4 regions of the Glutamicibacter sp. NPDC088483 genome follow, and region 1 is predicted to be linked to each of the others. Evidence: riboswitches for the same ligand, from Rfam matches in the RefSeq annotation. Region 1 holds a riboswitch; each other region holds the start of a gene.

Region 1 (4,619 bases):
GGTCGGGACGCTGGTGAACGCGGGGTCGCCGACGTACTTGCCGCGATCAGCGTAGGCGAGCGCAGTTGCCTCGAAATAATGATGCTAGGCATCGGGTTCTTCCATGGCTGGCAAATCGAATTCGCCCAGAATGTTCAGCGATTCGCCGATGGTCGTTCCGCCACTGGAAGAAGGAGCCATGCCGAAGACGTCGTAGCCCCGGTAGTTCACCTTTGTCGGTGCCTGCTCCACCACTTCGTAGCCGGCCAGGTCGGCGGTGCCCAGCTGCCCTGCGGGAACCGGGAGGGTGGTGTCTTTGCTCTTTGGCGGCGCCTGTACCGTTTGGGCGATGTCGGCAGCCAGTTCGCCCTCATAGAATCCATCAATGCCTTGCTTGGCCAGCATCCGGTAGGTGTGTGCGAGATCCGGATTCTTGAAAATGCTCCCGACTTCCGGAGCATCTCCGCCGGGCAGGAACAATTCGCTCGTGGAGGTGAACGCGGCGAACCGTTCCTTGTTGTCCAGGGTCTGCTCGCGGAACGTCTCGTCGATGACAAAGCCGCGTGAAGCGATCTGGGTCGCCGGCCGCAGAACCTGTTTCAGGTTCTGCGAACCCCAATTATCCAGTGCGCGCTGCCAGGTGGCCACTGTCCCGGGCACGCCTACGGCCACACCACTGGTGACCAGGTCCGGGGTGAAGTTATACGGCTCGCCGGTTCCAGGATCGATGAAGGCATCATGCCCAATGCCTGCCGGGGCGGTTTCGCGGCCGTCGATGGTGCTGACCTTGCCCGACTTCGCATCGTAGTGCATGAAGTATCCGCCGCCGCCAATGCCTGCGCTATAGGGTTCGGTGACGCCCAGTGCCGCCGCGGTTGCCACAGCCGCATCGACGGCGTTGCCTCCCTTGCGCAGGATTTCGATGCCGGCAGCCGTGGCTTCCGGATCAACCGACGAGACTGCGCCTCCAGTGCCGATGGCGGTCGGGTCCTTCTGGGTGTGCCGTGGTTCGGCGCTCGCCGGAAGCGCTGAGAAAGCTCCCAGGCCCAAGGCGATGGCTGCCGCGCAGGCAACTGATCTTAAACGTACTCGTGGCATGCTTTGATCTCCTCTGCAGGTGGGGATGAAGTATGCGCAAATTTACGGGAGCGGGAACTCGCCACGCGGTTGTGACACGCAGCACCATGGGTTTGCGCGGCAATTTCGGCATTGCCGCGCGAATATTCCGGGTTGTGACGCGTTAAAGCGGCGGGCAGGCACCGCGGCCTCGATCGCCGCCAGTGCCTGCCCGCTGGAACCCTAGTACACCTGGGCTACTTGTCCAGGTTGTCCTTGATGACTTTGCCCAAGGAAGCCGGGGCGCGGCCGATCAGCTGAGCCAGCTCCCCGGAGTCCACCTCCAGCGCTCCTTCTCGAATGCGCATGTCGGTATCGACGAGGATGTGCGCGAACGGTCCGGGGACGCCGGCATCAGCGTAGATCTTTTCCAGTTGCCCGGGATCCATTTCCTGGTAGGCGATGTCCTGGCCGGCGGCAGCGCCAACCGCGCCAGCAAGCTGGGCGAGGGTGAATGGCTTGTCGCTGCCCAGCTCGTAGATCCTGCCGTTCTGGTCTTCCTCGGAAAGCAGCACGGCCGCAGCGGCATCCGCATAGTCTGCACGGGCGGCAGCGCTGATCTTGCCGTCGCCGGCGGCACCGAGCACCGTGCCGCTGTTGAGGTAGCCCATCAACTGGTCGGTGTAGTTCTCGATGTACCATCCATTGCGCAACAGCACGTAGTCGATGCCGGATCCGGCCAGCAGCCGTTCGGTGGCGATGTGCTCCTCGGCGAGCTTCATGCCGCCGGACAGGGCGTTGGCAATGGAGGTGTAGGCGATCAGCGAGACATCCACGTGCTTGGCGGCATTGATGACGTTCTCATGCTGGGCAACGCGCTGGCCCACCTCGCTGGCCGAAATCAGCAGCAGCTTGTCTATGCCTTCGAGTGCGGACACGAGAGTTGGCTGGGCGTTGTAATCGGCAACACGGGTTTCCAGGCCTTTGCCTGCCAGCGGTTCCAGCTTCTGCTCGGAGCGGCCAATGGCGACCAGATCAGCGGCATTCGCCCCGCGCGCCAGCAGCGCGTCGATGACTAGATTTCCAAGCTGTCCGGTGGCACCGGTAATTGCGATCTTCATGGGGTCCTCTCGTTGGTCTGCATCTGCTACAACCACCGTAGGCATCGCTGAATTCCCCACCCAAGATTGCTGGCACAAGCCAGCGAGAGATGGGCAGAAACTGCAAGGCTTTCGTCACAAAGAGGGGAAGTAGCGAAATGTGTCAGATTGCTACGTGGATTATTGCGTGATTTCAGCGTGGATCCGTCCGGACTATGACTTGATGACGCCGATTGAAGTAACGTTTGCCGGCCTGCGGGCGTGGACTCCAGACTTGAATTGTTCGGCTCGTACAACCGAACGCACACCATCCAGAGCGACTGAGAGATCTGGCTCAACGACGTCGCAGCAACCACCCGAGAGGGAGCGGTGCTACAGCCAGAACCGATGGAGTACTTTCACTTCGCGACGGAAAATCTGTGGAACGCAGATGATTTTCGCGAAGTGCGCTCCGCATAACCAAGCACCAAGGGAGCGATGATGATTCGTCTTGAAAACGTAACGACCGCCTTCGGCAAGGGCCAAGATCAATTCACGGCCGTCAAGGATGTCTCGCTGGAAATCCAGGCCGGAACCATCCATGGAATTATCGGATTTTCCGGTGCGGGAAAGTCAACGCTATTGCGCAATATCAATTTGCTGCAGCGTCCCACGTCGGGCCAGGTCATCGTGGATGGCGTCGAACTGACCGGGCTCAGTGAAGGAGACCTGCGAAAGCAGCGTCATGAGATCGGGATGATCTTCCAACACTTCAACCTGCTGAACAATCGCACCGCGCAACAGAACGTCGAGCTGAATCTGAAGTTCGCTGGTGTTCCGAAAAAGCAACGCCGTGAACGTGCGCTGGAAGCCCTGTCCATAGTGGACCTCGCTGACAAGGCTGCCGCCTATCCAGGACAGCTTTCGGGCGGCCAGAAACAGCGCATCGCCATTGCCCGCGCGCTGGTCACCGAGCCCAAGGTCCTGCTGTGCGATGAGCCAACCAGTGCCGTGGATCCTAGAACGACAACGTCGGTGCTGCAATACCTCAGTGACATCAACGCCAGCCTTGGCATCACCACAGTCATCGTCACCCACGAGATGAACGTTATTAAGGCCATTGCCGACAAGGTTTCGGTCATGGAAGACGGAGCGGTAGTTGAAGAGTTCGCCCTGAGTTCGTTGCGAGAACCAGGCTTTGAACCAGTGACGCCAATCGGCCGCTACCTGATCAGTGACGAACTCACGCTTAACCGCCAGCCAAAGCAGGACCAAGCCGTCGCTGCCACCGTAGCCCGCGTATAGAGAACCTGGATTACCAATGAATTTCACGTCAGTAGTGCTAGCCACGAGCAACGGCAACGCAGCAGCTTTCAGTTTTGACCGCATCATCGAACTTGCCCCGGAAATCTGGGTCGCCATGGCGCAGACCTTTGCGATGCTGCTGGTTTCCATCCCGATCGCGATTCTCCTGGGAACCCCGCTGGGCATTTGGCTTTACTCGATGTCTCCCAACGGTTTGCGCCCACGTCCGCGACTGCACCGAATCGTTGACGGGCTGGTCAATACAATCCGTTCCTTCCCATTCCTCATCCTGCTGATCGCCATCATCCCGTTCACCCGATTCGTTGTGGGAACTACCATTGGCACCGCGGCGGTTATCGTTCCGCTGACCATCAACGCGATCCCCTATTTCGCCCGGTTCGTGGAGCAGAACATCAGCCAGCTTGGCAATGGCGTTGTCGAAGCAGCGCAGGCCATGGGCGCCACCCGGGGACAGATCATCCGTGAAGTGCTGCTGATTGAAGCCAAGCCTGCACTGCTGTCTTCCATCACCATCATGACCGTCAGCTTCATCTCGTATTCGGCCATGGCCGGACTGGTCGGCGGAGGCGGTATCGGCGACTTCGCAATCCGCTACGGCTACTACCGCTATGAAACCGGAGTCATGCTGCTAGCCATCGTGTTGATGATCCTGCTGGTGCATGCAGTTCAGTTCGTCGGAACTCGGCTATCGCGCGCCGCTGACAAGCGCTAAACACAAAACCCGCTCAACTCGCATTTCAGTAAAGGACAACACCATGGCATTCTCTCGCCGCACCTTCCTAACTTTCACCGCCGGCTCCGCCGCACTCCTCGCGCTGGCTTCTTGCGGCCTGGCAGGTGGACAGGCCGCCGGCACCGGTGACAAGACCATCAAGGTTATTGTCACCGAATCGGCCCCATCGCAGGAACCAACCAAAATCGCACAGAAGCTGCTGGCCGAAAAGGGCTGGACTCTGGAGGCTACCTACGTCACCGACATCGTGCAGCCGAACCACGTGGTGTCCAATGGCGAATACGATGCCAACTTCTTCCAGCACGGCGCTTACCTGGAACAGTTCAAGAAGGATCAGAACGTCGACGTGGAGCCGGCCTTCTACATGTACAGCTCGCCTGCCGGCGTGTACTCGAAGAAATACGACGACATCAAGGACCTGCCCAACGGTGCGACCATCGCACTGC
Region 2 (4,619 bases), on a different contig from region 1:
GGTTTCTGGTAGTTGTCCTTGAAGGACTTCGCACCGCCCAACAGGCCCGGTGCAGCCAGTGAGACCAACGCCCACAGTTCCATCAGGTTGTTTTCCATGGGTGTGCCAGTGACCACGAATTTGCACGGCACTGGCAGCTGCCGGGCCTGCTTATAGCCTTTGGAGGCATGGTTCTTCAGCTGCTGGGCCTCGTCCATGATCATGACGTTGAAGCCGGCTGCTTCGAAATCCTCATAGGCCAGGCGGAAGATCGTGTAGCTGGTAACTACCAGCTGGGCATTACCGATCTGCGCAGCCATGCTTTGGCCGCTCTTTCTAGCTGTTGAAGTAACGCCGGTGACGCTCATCTGCGGCGCAAATCGCTGCGCCTCATTGATCCAGTTACCCACCACCGAGGTAGGAGCCAGCACCAGGAATTTCTGTGCAGGATCCTCGACGCGCGCTTGTTCAAGGCAAGCCAGCAGCTGGACGGTCTTGCCCAGACCCATATCGTCGGCAAGGACGCCACCGAGATCATGGGTACGCAAGAAGTTGAGCCAGGATAGGCCGTGGCCCTGATACGGGCGCAGTTCAGCGTTGAACGTTTCCGCTAGCTGGACCGGCTGCATTTCTTCACCGCTTTGCAGCGCCTTCATGGTCTGCAGCCACTGGTTGTGCTGGGCTTCGATAATGCCCAGATCCACCAGTTCTTGCCACCAGTCGATGCTCAACTTATGGATGCGGATCGTATCGCCCTGCACCGTGCCCAGCTCCCCGGCCTCTGATATCAGCTGGCGCAGCTGCGTGAAATCTGCACCATCAATCGGGATCACCGTAAGGTCATCGAGGACGAGATACTCATCTTGCTTGGTCAAGGCCTCCAGCAGCAGTGGGAACGGGACCTTGGTCTCGTCCAGGAGCACTTCCACAGACAAGTCGAACCAGTCCCCCGTGCTTTCGCCGGCTTCGACACTGACAGCGGCCGGCGCGTGGCTGATCCGGTACTTCGGCAGCCTGTTCTGCTCTTCAACGACCACATCAGGATGCTCTGCCAAGAGCGGCAATGCGTAGACCAAGAAATCGATGGATTCGGAGGTGCTGAATTCCTTCGGCGGGAAGATTCCTGAAGAGGTCAGTTGCCCCAAGGAAGCCTGCGCGCCGAGCTTGTCCTGCACCGAAGCAGCAATTTCCTTTTCCACGGCATACTGGCGGGGGCCCGCGGAGGCGTACTCCCAGGAATAGCTCACGGTCAGCGGAGTTCGGATGCTCTCCAGGGACAGCTTGAGGCTGGGGCGTGCTGGAACAGGGATGCTGTAGCTGTCATCCTCGCTCTTCAACGGTGCCATCAGGCGCAATCGATCCAGGTGCTGGCGCTCGAAAAGCTCAACGCCTTCCTGCGGGATGGATTGCGCACCGGATTCAATAAATGTGGCCAGTTCCTTCGTGACCGGTTCAGCGAACCGGGCCAAACCGATTTCCCTGGCCTTCGGCAAGGGGCTGGACGCGTAAGTCAACAAGGTCGGCGGCGTGCCTATGGGCAAGAGGTAGACGTGCTCTTCGCTCGGCCCGCGCAGCTTCCCTTCAATGCTCAGGCCATGTTCACCGCGACGCACATCCACGTGTGCCATGGCTGGTTGCTCGCTGAACTCCACCGGGGCCTTGGCCGTAGAACCACCGTTGACGATCTGCACTCCAGCTTCACGCAGGGCTTCGAACGCATCCAGCAGGTCCTGGCCTGGAAGATCCATCAAGGAGATCCACTCCTTGGGATCCCACGAATGGCGATAAGTATCTTGTTCAACGTGTTCACGCAACCGGTCCAATTCAACGACCGCACGACGCTGCTTCTTGGAGAACCGCGCATCAAAAGCAACATTGCGCCAGCTGATCCCGGTTTGGATCCAGGGGCTCTTGGTTCCCTGGCGGGCCGGGCGTGCCTGCAAGGTCAGCGCGTCCTCGCCGCCATAACGGGGTTCGCTGACCACTTTCAGGATCAATCCCAGCGGTTCTTCGACAGCCAGCGGCTCATCGGAAATGACTGGAAGCAGACGGTCAAGGCTACGTTCCCACTGCGGCTTGCTATTGCGTTTCCATGCGTGGGGATCCACCCCGGAGTCGGAGACGAAGAAGCCCTGGTCTTCTTCGGTGGTGACCTCGATGAGCAAGGCGGCGACATCTTCACAGGACTGAACCCCCGGATGCTTCCCGCAGAAGCTGGTGAAGCTGATATTGCCCTCGGTGATTTCCAATTGGGCCATCACCGATTCGCGCAGCACCACACCGGAGATGCGGGTAGATCCCGGTTGCATTACCCGGTTGGCGATCTGCACTTTTCCGGAATCACACAGGAACTGGCCCAGGTTGTATTCGGATTCGGTCACCAAGGTCTGGGCCGCAGAAAGTGTCAGCTGGAATTCCATACTCGCCGTTCATTGTTCGTGCAGTGGGCGCCCGAGAGCTAGATTCCATCTTAGCGAGCCGGAAAGCAAGATGCCCGGTGACGAAAAGTTACTTCTGCCCTTTACCCGCGGGCCCTGCAACCGATAGAAATTAATCACTGAATCACGAGTTCCACTCTTTGAGCCCTGGCTGAGTGGACGGCAACCCTCCTGCGTCATTGTGCGGGGTGCCCCAGGTGAAGATTCGACGCATCTTGACAGCCAAGATGCGTAAGCGATGGCGCCCCTTGCGCCAGAAAGGGGATCAATTCCCCATGACTAATGCAGCATCTGCCCCAACCGTATCCGAAGACCGCGCACAGCGCCTGCAGGAAGCAGGCAAGGGCTGGGGCGAACGAATTTCGGCTGCCCCGCAAAGTGCCCAATTGACTTTCACTGTGGAGGGCGAAGGCTTCGATTCAGTAGCCAGCAACATTGTCTCGGGCAAGCACACCTTCCAGGTCGACGAGCCAGCTGCCCTGGGTGGCAGCGACCTGGCCGCAAGCCCCGTGGAATACGCGCTCGGAGCGCTCATCTCCTGCCAGGTTGTGGTCTACCGCTTGTACGCGCAGAACCTCGGCATCCAGGTGGACGACGTGAAGATCCAGGCCAATGGCCACCTCGATGTCCGCGGACTCTTCGGCATCGACCAGACCATCCGCCCCGGCTTCTCGTCGGTGGATCTGGACATCCGGATTGCCGGACCGGAATCAGCTGAACGCTATGAAGAACTGCGCCGCGCAGTGGATGCCCACTGCCCGGTGCTGGACCTCTTCGCCAATCCGGTGCCCGTGACAACCGCGGTAAGCATCGCAGAGACCAACTAGAGTTCGCTGAAGCAAAGAGCACCGCGGCGGCCCCCGACTTCAGGGGCCGCCGCGGTGCACTTCTAGCTGAAGCCAACTACTGCCCCAGGAAGTTCAGCAGGACTTTACCGGAGCGAGCCGAATCCTTCGCCGTTTCAAAAGCTTCAAGCGAATCGGCGACCGCGAACTCGTGGGTAACCGCCTCGGAAACCTGCAGCGACCCGTCGGCCAGGGCAGCAAGCACCTGGTCGATTTCGTCGTTGAAGCGGAAGGAACCAACCAGTTCCAGCTCGCGGGTAATAGCCAGCGAAATAAGCGCCGGCTGTTCTCCAGAGGGCAGCAACCCGACCATGACCACTCGACCGCCGCGCACGGCACCGCGCACGGCGGAGGCCAACCCGCGGAAGTTGCCGCTGGCCTCGATCACCACGTCCGCGCCCACCTGGGCAAGAGCTTCCTGGTCACCGGCGCGCAAAGTTGAAGTGGCACCGAGTTTCCCGGCGATTTCCAACGGCTTCTCGTGCATGTCCACTGCGATGATTTCCTTGGCTCCGGCACGCTTGAGCACTGCTACAGCGAGAGCTCCGATCGGCCCAGCACCAATAACCAGCACCTTCTTGCCGGCGACTTCACCGGCGCGCGACACCGCATGCCAAGCAACCGCAGCCGGTTCTGCCAGTGCCGCATCACGCAGTGCTAAGCCAGCAGGCAGCTCACGCAGCATGCGTGATGGCAGGTTCACTTCGCGGGCGAATGCGCCCTCGGTGTGCGGGTAGCGGGCGGCCGAGCCCAGATAGGTGCACCCCGGGGAAAGATTCGGGCGGTCGGCCGGGTAGGGTTCCCCGGTCTCGCCTGGTGTTGCCGGGTGCACGGCGACTTTGGTTCCGGCTGCCGGCCCGCTGCCGTCAGCGGCGGCCTGCATGACGGTCCCGACGATTTCATGCCCGAGAACCATTGGAGCCTTGAGGATCGATTCCCCGGCGGCGCCGTGGCTCCAGTAATGCAAGTCTGATCCGCAAATACCGCCGTAAGCGATGGCAACGCGTGCTTCATCTGCTCGCGACGCTGCCAGCTCGATTTGTTCAATACGCAAATCACCGGCTGCATGGGCCACGACGGCCAACGTGCTGGTGGCGAGGGAATTAGACGACAACGCTCATGCCTCCGTCGATGAAAATGGTCTGCCCGTTCACGTAGTTCGATCCATCCGAGGCCAACCAAACTGCTGGTCCGGCCAGATCCTCGACAGTTCCCCAACGGGCAGCCGGGGTGCGGCCCAGAATCCAGGAATTGAATTTCTCGTCATCCACCAGATTCTGCGTCATCTCGGTGTGGATGTAGCCCGGTGCGATGCCGTTGATTTGCAGTCCCGAACCAGCCCATTCGGCGGTCATGG
Region 3 (4,619 bases), on a different contig from region 1:
ACCTGCTGGATGAGATTGTGAAGGTAGGCGGCGCCACCAATGCGCGAGATTTCGCCGCGCTTGGTCAGCAAGTCGGCTACGGTGACCGCATCGGCTGGTTCGCCACGACCGTAGAGGTCGACAATCGCCTCGTAAATCGATTCGTGGGAGGGACGGTAGAAGTCGGTGCCGCGAATGGATTCAACGACGTCAGCAATGGCGTCCTTGGAGAGCATCATGCCACCGAGGACCGACATCTCGGCCTCGATATCCTGTGGCGGCTTGCGCCCTGCGTCGGAATCTCGTCCTTCGTAAACCGGCTCAGCACTCATTGCAGACACTTCCATCCCCTATTGACCCGCTGGGAAAAATTATCCTTGCCTCATGGCAACGCTTCATCGTGTCAGTCGATACGGACATTTGGATGTCAGGCGCCTGTGGATATTTCTCTCCCGAACCCAACACTAGGGCTGTTATTAACAGGCGTAAACCTCATTATCCACAGAATATGTGGATAACACTCCTCTACCTGTGGAGTTCCCTGTTCACAGTCTGGGGAGAACTCTGTGGATTACCCCACTCTACGTATCATTAATATCTGTTGACTTGGTTGTTTGTATTCGCACACCTGTGGACAGAAACTTAATTCATTGAAGCTCACGCCAACCGACCCAAGGTTATCAACACCCTTAATCGCCCAGTTCCCGGGGTTTTTCACCCTTTGTACACATTTGCCCACGTCTTGTCCACAGTTTTGTGGATAACCTTGTGGATACTGGTCAATTTACAAAACCCTAAGTCACCGTGGATTAAATTCGCCAGCAAGGCCGGATCTTCCAGTAGTCCACAATCGGCTAGGGTTTCTGCGTTCGGGGGCGGTGGATAACTTAATGTGTGCAACGACTCTGCGGGCGAACCTGGATCAGCGACTGGGCTGCCGGCGCACTCTCGCCACTTCGCGTCCGCAACGCGCGCCAGTGAAGACGCCATAAAGCGCCGGTTTCATTTGTGATGCGCGGCCTTTGCATGGCTCGGAAACCCCATCCGAGGGTTGCCGGCAATTCGCTGCCACTCTGGTCCAGCGTGCAGCGAGGATCCATGAGCTACCTGCGCGGTTCTGTTCGACAGCCCAGGCGGGTGGCGGATATGGCGAGTTCAAGGTTTCTCGCGACAGATACTTTGATGACGAGGTTATCGCCAAATGCCTGGGGCAGCTGACCCAAGATGGCAGGCCATGAGATTGCCAGCCATCTTGCCACGTCTTCAGGGTGGCGAGAGAGAACGGGCATTGCCGGTGTCGAGGGCTGCGGGGAACGGCTCAACCCGCCTAACCGGAATTCAAAAAGCTCCGGCCAGATCGATGATTTGATCTCGCCGGAGCTTTGGAAGATGCGAAGCGCTTATACGAGCTCAGGAATCGGCAGCGAATGGAACCGCGAATCATGGAAGATCTGTGGCGAGTGCTCGGAGGTGCGGTGCCCGTGGACTTCCATCAGGACTACCCAGTGATCCCCCGCTTCGACCTCGTTGTAGATCGAAGTCTCCAGCCACAACGTGGAGTCGTTGACGAAGAGCGCGCCCTGATCCGAGGAATAGGTATCGATTCCGCGGAACCGGTCGCCATTTTTCGACGCAATCTGAGCGCAGACACCATCATTGCGTTCGCTCAGCACTGAGACGCCAATGCGGCCAGCTTCGCGCAGCTTTGGCCAAGTGTTCGAGCACTTCTGCACGGCGAACATCACCAGTGCAGGTTCGAGGGAAACTCCCACGGTAAACGATGAAGCGACAATTCCGGTCTTCACGCCATCCAGTTCTGCACAGAGGGCGGCTACCCCTGATGGATGCTGAGCGAAAACCTTGCGCAGGGTCAACGGGTCAAGTTCAAGATTCAATGACATGGCTCGATTCCTTTGGGTCTTGCCCACCGCGCAGTAGCCTGCAAGCATTGGCTTCTCGTTACTCGAAGCCGCTTGGGCTGAAGTTCCGCGCCGTGTGCGGTACTTGTTCCAGCACATTTTGTGTGGAACCGAATCCTCACCTGGAGCACCCCACTACCGTTGAGAGGGTTGCCGATCAGCAAGCCAGGGCTTATAGCTGATGCTCTTGATTCTGTTTAAAACGATATGGCTCATGACGAACAGCCGTCAAACATTTCACTTCGCAAATCGCAATATTCGACGCAATATTCGATCCAAGGCCCCGCCAGAAGTCCTTGGGCAGTCTTTTATTCGCCATACGCCGCGCTTCTTGAACGCCTCGGCCCCATGATCGCAGCAGGCTTCCGCCGCTCTTGATTCGGCAGAACACTAACGCCTCCCCTGGGCTCGGTGCCCTGGCGCGAATTCCCTACCGCCCACCGTAATGAAACTTGGTTTCCCGGCATGACGCTGAGGTTCATGCCACTATTGGTCATGGAGTGCATTGAGTCACACTCCTGCTTATTGTTCTCCGTAACCATCGATGACGATTGAGGAATAGCCACACCATGGTAGAGATTCAGGCAAACCATTCAGAATTGACCCCACTGCGTTTCTTGGAACGCACAGCCGAGGCCTATCCGAAGAAGACCGCCGTCATCCATGGAACTCGCAGCTTCTCCTATGAAGATTTCGAAGCACGGGTGCACCGCTTTGCCCAGGCGCTGAAGGCTCGCATTGAGCCGGGCGACCGCGTGGCCGTGCTGGCACCGAATACTCCCGAAATGCTCATGGCGCATTACGCCGTACCGCTGTCAGGCGCAGTCCTCGTTGCCCTGAACACCCGACTTTCGGCCCACGAGCTGCAATACATCATTGATCATTCTGCTGCCAAGCTGATGCTTGCCGACACAGAGCTGTTGGAGAACACGAAGACCCTGCGCCGCGAGAACCCAACGCTGGAGGCGCTCATCGAGATCACCGATGACCAGTACGCCGGAGAACGTCCGGACGTGCCCGTGGACGCCACCTTGGACGAGCTAATCGCACAAGCCTCGGATGAAAGACTTCCCTACGCCATCGCCGATGAGCGGGCTCCGATCACTCTCAATTACACGTCGGGCACCACCGGCAAGCCGAAGGGTGTGCTCTACTCGCACCGCGGCAGCTACCTGAACTCGTTGGGCGAAGCGCACCACCAGGGCTTCACCGCCAAGACCCGCTACTTGTGGACCCTGCCGATGTTCCACTGCAACGGCTGGTGCACTCCATGGGCCGTCACCGCGGCGGGAGGAACCCACCTGTGCCTGCGCGGCGTGCGCGAAGATTCCGTTTGGGATGCCATCGAGAATCTTGGAACCACCCACTTGTGCGGCGCTCCGACCGTCTGCTCCATCATCGCCGACTCCACCCGCGCCCACCAGCTCGATGCGCCACTGCGCATCACCACCGCAGGAGCTCCCCCGTCCCCGGCAATCATCTCCAAGCTGCAGAAGCTGGGCATCGAGGTAGTCCATGTATATGGCCTCACCGAGGTATACGGACCGTACACGGTGTGCGAGTACCAGGATGAGTGGGATGCCCTCGATGGCCCGGACCGGGCCGCGAAGCTCGCCCGCCAAGGCGTTGGCATGATTACCGCCGAGTCCGCACGCATTGTTGACGAGAACATGAACGATGTCCCGGCGGATGGACAGACCATGGGCGAAATCGTGCTGCGCGGCAATAACGTCATGATCGGCTACTATCGCGATGAAGCGGCCACTACCCAAGCTTTCCATGGCGGCTGGTTCCACACCGGCGATCTGGGTGTCATGCACCCGGATGGCTACATCCAGGTGCGCGACCGGGCCAAGGACATCATCATTTCCGGCGGCGAGAACATCTCCACCATCGAGGTGGAGCAGGCGCTGGCCTCGCACCCCGAGGTGCTGGACCTGGCCGTCATCGGCATAGCGGACGAGAAATGGGGCGAGCGTCCGGTGGCATATGTCATCCGCGCCAGCGGATCCTCCCTGGACGCGCAAACGCTGATTGAATTCGCCCGCGAAAAGCTGGCCGGTTTCAAGGTGCCGCGCACCATCGTCTTCCCGCAGGATCTGCCGCGCACCTCCACTGGTAAGGTGCAGAAGAATGTCCTGCGCGCCCAGGCGCTAGAAGCCAGCACACCGAACTAGCCCGAGGATCACCAATTGGATATCTCAGCACCACGGATTCCCAACAAGTCCAGCCGTTTCAGCGAAAGCATCGGACTGGAATTCGATGAAATCACAGCCACTGAAGTACGCGGCCACGCGCAGTTGGACGAGAACCACCACACCCCCTGGGGCGTAGTCCATGGCGGCGTGTACACCTCGATCATCGAGAGCGCAGGATCGGTGGGCGCCAGCTACGCGGTGGCCGAACGCGGGCAATTCGCAGTCGGCGTGCACAACGCCACCGACTTCCTGCGCCCTTCCACCGGAGCACGGGTCCAGGTGATCGCCACCGCGCTATTCCAAGGGCGCACCCAGCAGCTCTGGGAGGTCATCATCACCGATGAATCCACCGGCAAGCAGCTATCCCGCGGCCAGTTGCGCACCCAGAATGTGGATTTGCCTGAGAAATAAGACCCTCATGCCGGATGGGATTCGACTACGTGGCTTGCACGGCAACTCGACATGGGCAGGTCTACTTCGACATGAAGAAGGCCCGTGCCGACGGCACGGATTCTCATGCTCT
Region 4 (4,619 bases), on a different contig from region 1:
CACATCATGGCTCATCAGCGCCTCGGTGAGCACCAGGTAGCTGTTGGCATCGAAACGATTCACCAACTTGCTGGCCTGATGGTCAAGATAGCTTTCCACCTGGTACCGCCCGCGAGGCCCCTCGAGCAGACCCGTTGGCTTCTCGCCATCCTGCGGGTTGCGCGAGAAACGGGTTTCAAGCTCGGCCTCGGAACGATAGGTGATGTGGGCCAGGCGGCGAGCCAAGCCAAGACCGGCGTCCGGGCGCGCATCGTTGCCGTAGTAGTCGCCATTGCAGAAGTGCGGATCCAACCGGATGGATTGGGTTTGCACCTGTGCAAAGGCAATTTGCTCGGCAGTCGCCTGCGCGCTCGAGGCCATCACTACGAGGTTCTTGACTTGGTCGGGGAACTCGACGGCGTATTCCAACGCGCGCGCACCGCCCATCGAACCGCCAATGACCGCATGCCAGGAATCGATTCCCAGTTGCTTGGCCAGCCGCGCTTCAAGGCGCACCGAGTCCTTGATGGTGACGAAAGGAAAGCTCGAACCGTAGGGCAGGCCCTGGTCGCCCAAGGACGAGGGGCCGGTGGAACCATTGCAACCACCCACCATGTTGATGGACACGACAAAGTACTCATTAGTGTCAACCGTGGCGCCGGGGCCTACGAGCTCTTCCCACCAGCCGGCGCTTTGCGAATCGCCTTGCGCAACGTGGGCATCACCGGTGAGCGCATGCATCACCAGCACCGCGTTGGAGCCATCAGCTGCTAGCGTCCCCCACGTTTCATAGGCCAGCACCACGTCCGGAAGGAATCCACCGAATTCGAAGTGGTGCTCCCCCACGGACTTACGGCGCAAAATGCCGTCTTGTCCGCCGGCGAGCTCTTCGGCGCGCAGAGTATCTTCAGTAGTCACAATGGATGCCATGCCTAGAGGGTTTCCTGCAGTTCCTTGTTCTCGAGGGCTGCAACAGCTTGGAAGCCCAGTTCCAGATCGGCCAGAATATCCTTGATATTCTCCAGTCCGACGCTCAGCCGCACCAGTCCCGGGCTCACGCCGGCCGCAACCTGCTCCGCTTCGGAGAGCTGGGCATGGGTGGTGGAGGCCGGGTGGATGACCAATGAGCGCACGTCGCCGATGTTCGCGACATTGGAGTGCAATACCAGTGCGTCCACGAAGGCCTGGCCGGCTTCCGAACCGCCCTCCAGTTCGAACGCGATGATCGAGCCGGCGCCCTGATCGCTGTACTTCTGCGCACGCTCATGCCAAGGCGAGGACTTCAGGCCTGCGTAGGCGACCTTCTGCACTTCCTCGCGGGCTTCGAGCCAATTGGCAACTTCTACGGCATTCTGGCCGTGGCGCTCAATGCGCAGCGACAAGGTTTCCAGGCCCTGCGCGATCAAGAACGCGTTGAACGGCGCAACCGAGGAACCCAAATCGCGCAGCAACTGCACGCGGGCCTTGAGGATGTAGGCCAGATTGGCGCCCAGGATGCCGTTGACACCCAGGTCGCGGGCGAAGACCAGGCCGTTGTATGACTCGTCCGGGGTGTTGAATCCCGGGAAGCGGTCGGCGTCCTTGGCGAAGTCGAAGTTGCCCGAGTCCACGATGACACCGGCAATGGCATTGCCGTGGCCGCCAAGGAACTTGGTGGCCGAATGGATCACGATATCCGCGCCCCACTCGATCGGGCGGATCAGGTACGGGGTGGCCAGGGTGTTGTCCACCAGCAGCGGCACGCCAGCTTCGTGGGCGATCGCCGAGATGCCCTCGATGTCCAGGACGTCCTGTCGCGGATTGGAGATGGTTTCCCCGAAGAAGGCCTTGGTGTTCGGACGCACCGCGGCACGCCAATCATCCAGGTTGTCCGGGTCCGAAACGAAGGTGACCTCGATGCCCAGGCGCTTGAGCGTGTGCTTGAGCAGGTTCTGGGTTCCGCCATACAGGCTGGGGCTGGCCACCAGGTGGTCGCCGGCTTCGGCCAAATTCAAGATGGCGAAAGTGGTGGCAGCCTGTCCCGAAGAGAGCAGCAGTGCTCCAACGCCGCCCTCCAGGTCAGCGACGCGGGTTTCCACCGCGTCAGTGGTCGGGTTGCCGATACGGGTGTAGATCGGCTCCAGTTCCTGCAGCGCGAAACGTGCAGCAGCGCTCTGGGCGCTGGGGAAGACGAAAGAGGTGGTTTGGAAAATCGGGAGAGCCCGTGCTCCGGTCGTCGGATCCGGGGTCTGGCCGGAGTGGATCTGACGGGTTTCAAATGACCAGTTATTGCTCATGGTTTCCTCCAAATAGCGTTTCATGACTATGGGGGTACGCCACTGAAAAGACACCGACAGGAAGCACCATATCGTGACGACTTCCAGGGGTAACCCGCGCTTGTCCTTGATGCCTTGTGCGTTCAAGGGCCAGGTCTTCACCCGGGGCACCCCACCGCGGTTGGAGGGTTGCCGCCCAGTAAGCCGGGGCTTGTTACTGGGACTCATGACCTGGTACCAGTTTGCCCGAAAACCGAAGATCTTTGCAACGCAAGGGCTCGTCATTGGACTCAATCGGTCATATTTCGCGAATATTGCAGGTTCATCGCAGAGTATTCGATAGCATCACGGCACTTAGGTGTGCCTAAGTAGAGACTCGCATCACATGTTGCCATGATGGGCACATGATGAGGCTAGATCACGTAAGTTATGCATGCGGCCCAGACGGGCTGTTGCCAACCGCTGAAAGAATCTCCGAGTCCCTTGGACTGGAATTCGTCAAGGGCGGCGTGCATCCACGATTCGGAACACGCAATGTCATCTTCCCGCTCAAGCACGGCCAGTACCTGGAGGTGGTTGAAGTCCTGAACCACCCGGCCAGCGACAAGGCACCCTTCGGACAGGCGGTTCGCGCCCGTTCGGAGCTCGGCGGCGGCTGGATGGGCTGGTGCGTCTCGGTGGAGGACCTATCCAGTGCCGAGGACCGCTTGGGCCGCAAGTCGGTGCCGGGCAACCGGAAGTTCCCTGATGGCCGCGAACTGACCTGGCAGCAGATTGGCATCAAGGGCCTGATCGCCGATCCGCAGTGCCCGTACCTGATTTCCTGGGATGAAGGATCCGAGGAGCTGCATCCGTCCAAGGCGCTGGAACCTGCCGGCGCCATCAGCCAGATCGCCATCGCCGGCTCGCGTGAACGGGTGCTGGATTGGCTGGGCCAGCCGCAGAACGTCAATTTGGGCGCTGTCACCATGCAATATGAAGCGCCGAATGGCACTCCGGGCATCATGTCGGTTACCTTTGAGACCGAGTCCGGAACCGTGGTGCTGTAAACAGTTCCGCAGAGATCGCAAGTAGGCGGGGACAATGGCGTCCCCACCTACTTTCTTTTCCTTAAGGCCGGTCCAGCCGCTTCCCCAGGACCGCGACGTGCTGGTCTTCGAAGCCCAGCCGTTCATAGAAATCGATGACGGCAGAGTTCTCCTCGCGGACCATGAGCTGCACCTTGGGCACGCCGAGATCCCGCAGCCACAGGACAGCGGCATCCACCAGCGCCCTTCCCAGTCCGTTGCCCTGCCGGCACGGATCCACCGCAACATAGTAGAGCCAACCTCGGTGGCCATCATGGCCAACCATCGCAGTAGCCATGAGTTGATCGTTCTCAACGATGGACAGCACCGTGGAAGTAGGCTCGGCCAAAGCCCGTCGGGCGTCGGCGAGCGCATCATTCCACGGACGAGTCAGCCCAGTTGCTTCCCACAATTCAACTGCTTGGCGAAGGTCCTCTTCGCGCAGCACGGTAATCTGCATTGGCTCAGCTTACCGGCGCTACTGGCCGATTCCGATGGCCGGCCCGACCAAGGCGTATCCCACGAAGCCGATGGCATCAAGCAGGAAGTGCGCGATAACCAGCGGCATCACCCGCCCGTACTTCTGGTATACCCAGCCGAAGACGACGCCCATGAGCATATTGCCGATCATCGGCCCCACCCCCTGGTACAGGTGGTAGCTGCCTCGGATCATCGCAGAACCAATAATCGTGCTCCACAGGCCCAGCTTCAATTTCTTGGCGTAGGTGAACAAGAATCCGAGCATCAGCACTTCTTCGAGGACTGCATGACGTGCAGCCGACAGCAGAAGCACTGGGACGCTCCACCAATAATCGCCAAGATTCGCTGCTGACAGTGCCGTGGTGACGCCCAGTGCCCGCCCAGCGGCATAGACGCCCAGCGTTCCTACTCCCATGGCCAAGAACATCCCCGCCCCGAGCAGTGCGTCCTTGCCCGGCTTGCGCATATCGAAACCGATGTCCCGGATAGTTCGTCCGGTCGTGCGCTTCATCAGGTAGAGCGCCAGCACGACGGGTACCAAGGCAAAGAAGATGTCCAGCAGCTGGTAGGAGAAATCAAAGAACTCGCGGGTGCTCAGCGGGTTGTTCAGCGATGTAGTCTGCTCGCGCAGCGGCGCCCGGGTGACCTTGTCGGCAAAGCTCAGCAGCGAGTAGACCGCGCTTTGTCCCAAAGACAGGGCAAGAACCAAGACGATCTCGAATTTGAGGGTCTTGCGGGTTGCTGTCTGCTTAGATTGTTCAGCGTTCACGTTTCCGATCATAGGCTGATCTGGCTGTGCGCGTACTGAGCAGCCACGTGGCAAACCTGCGATAGCCTG

Evidence for each region. A riboswitch is a leader RNA that binds a small molecule or an ion and turns the genes downstream of it on or off. The one in region 1 is predicted to bind S-adenosylmethionine.
Region 2: another riboswitch for S-adenosylmethionine. It lies ahead of ACIP6G_RS08255 (OsmC family protein); the one in region 1 lies ahead of ACIP6G_RS15240 (methionine ABC transporter ATP-binding protein).
Region 3: another riboswitch for S-adenosylmethionine. It lies ahead of ACIP6G_RS09765 (flavin reductase family protein); the one in region 1 lies ahead of ACIP6G_RS15240 (methionine ABC transporter ATP-binding protein).
Region 4: another riboswitch for S-adenosylmethionine. It lies ahead of ACIP6G_RS12000 (bifunctional o-acetylhomoserine/o-acetylserine sulfhydrylase); the one in region 1 lies ahead of ACIP6G_RS15240 (methionine ABC transporter ATP-binding protein).

What each region holds. Positions count from the first base shown of each region.
Region 1 covers NZ_JBIVMP010000007.1:102,685-107,303, forward strand. The annotation lists partial or broken gene ggt (gamma-glutamyltransferase) at 1-1,077, opposite strand, end outside; gene ACIP6G_RS15235 (NAD(P)H-binding protein) at 1,293-2,156, opposite strand; SAM riboswitch class I at 2,440-2,529, shown strand; gene ACIP6G_RS15240 (methionine ABC transporter ATP-binding protein) at 2,613-3,419, shown strand; gene ACIP6G_RS15245 (methionine ABC transporter permease) at 3,436-4,152, shown strand; gene ACIP6G_RS15250 (MetQ/NlpA family ABC transporter substrate-binding protein) at 4,196-4,619, shown strand, end outside.
Region 2 covers NZ_JBIVMP010000003.1:313,944-318,562, reverse strand. The annotation lists gene ACIP6G_RS08260 (DEAD/DEAH box helicase) at 1-2,399, opposite strand, end outside; SAM riboswitch class IV at 2,540-2,661, shown strand; gene ACIP6G_RS08255 (OsmC family protein) at 2,693-3,244, shown strand; gene ACIP6G_RS08250 (L-idonate 5-dehydrogenase) at 3,321-4,376, opposite strand; gene ACIP6G_RS08245 (SDR family oxidoreductase) at 4,366-4,619, opposite strand, start outside.
Region 3 covers NZ_JBIVMP010000004.1:131,973-136,591, reverse strand. The annotation lists gene dnaB (replicative DNA helicase) at 1-311, opposite strand, end outside; gene ACIP6G_RS09765 (flavin reductase family protein) at 1,380-1,880, opposite strand; SAM riboswitch class IV at 1,975-2,091, opposite strand; gene ACIP6G_RS09760 (long-chain-fatty-acid--CoA ligase) at 2,468-4,075, shown strand; gene ACIP6G_RS09755 (PaaI family thioesterase) at 4,091-4,507, shown strand.
Region 4 covers NZ_JBIVMP010000005.1:178,951-183,569, reverse strand. The annotation lists gene ACIP6G_RS12005 (homoserine O-acetyltransferase) at 1-909, opposite strand, end outside; gene ACIP6G_RS12000 (bifunctional o-acetylhomoserine/o-acetylserine sulfhydrylase) at 912-2,255, opposite strand; SAM riboswitch class IV at 2,347-2,466, opposite strand; gene ACIP6G_RS11995 (VOC family protein) at 2,639-3,283, shown strand; gene ACIP6G_RS11990 (GNAT family acetyltransferase) at 3,345-3,761, opposite strand; gene ACIP6G_RS11985 (type II CAAX endopeptidase family protein) at 3,780-4,562, opposite strand.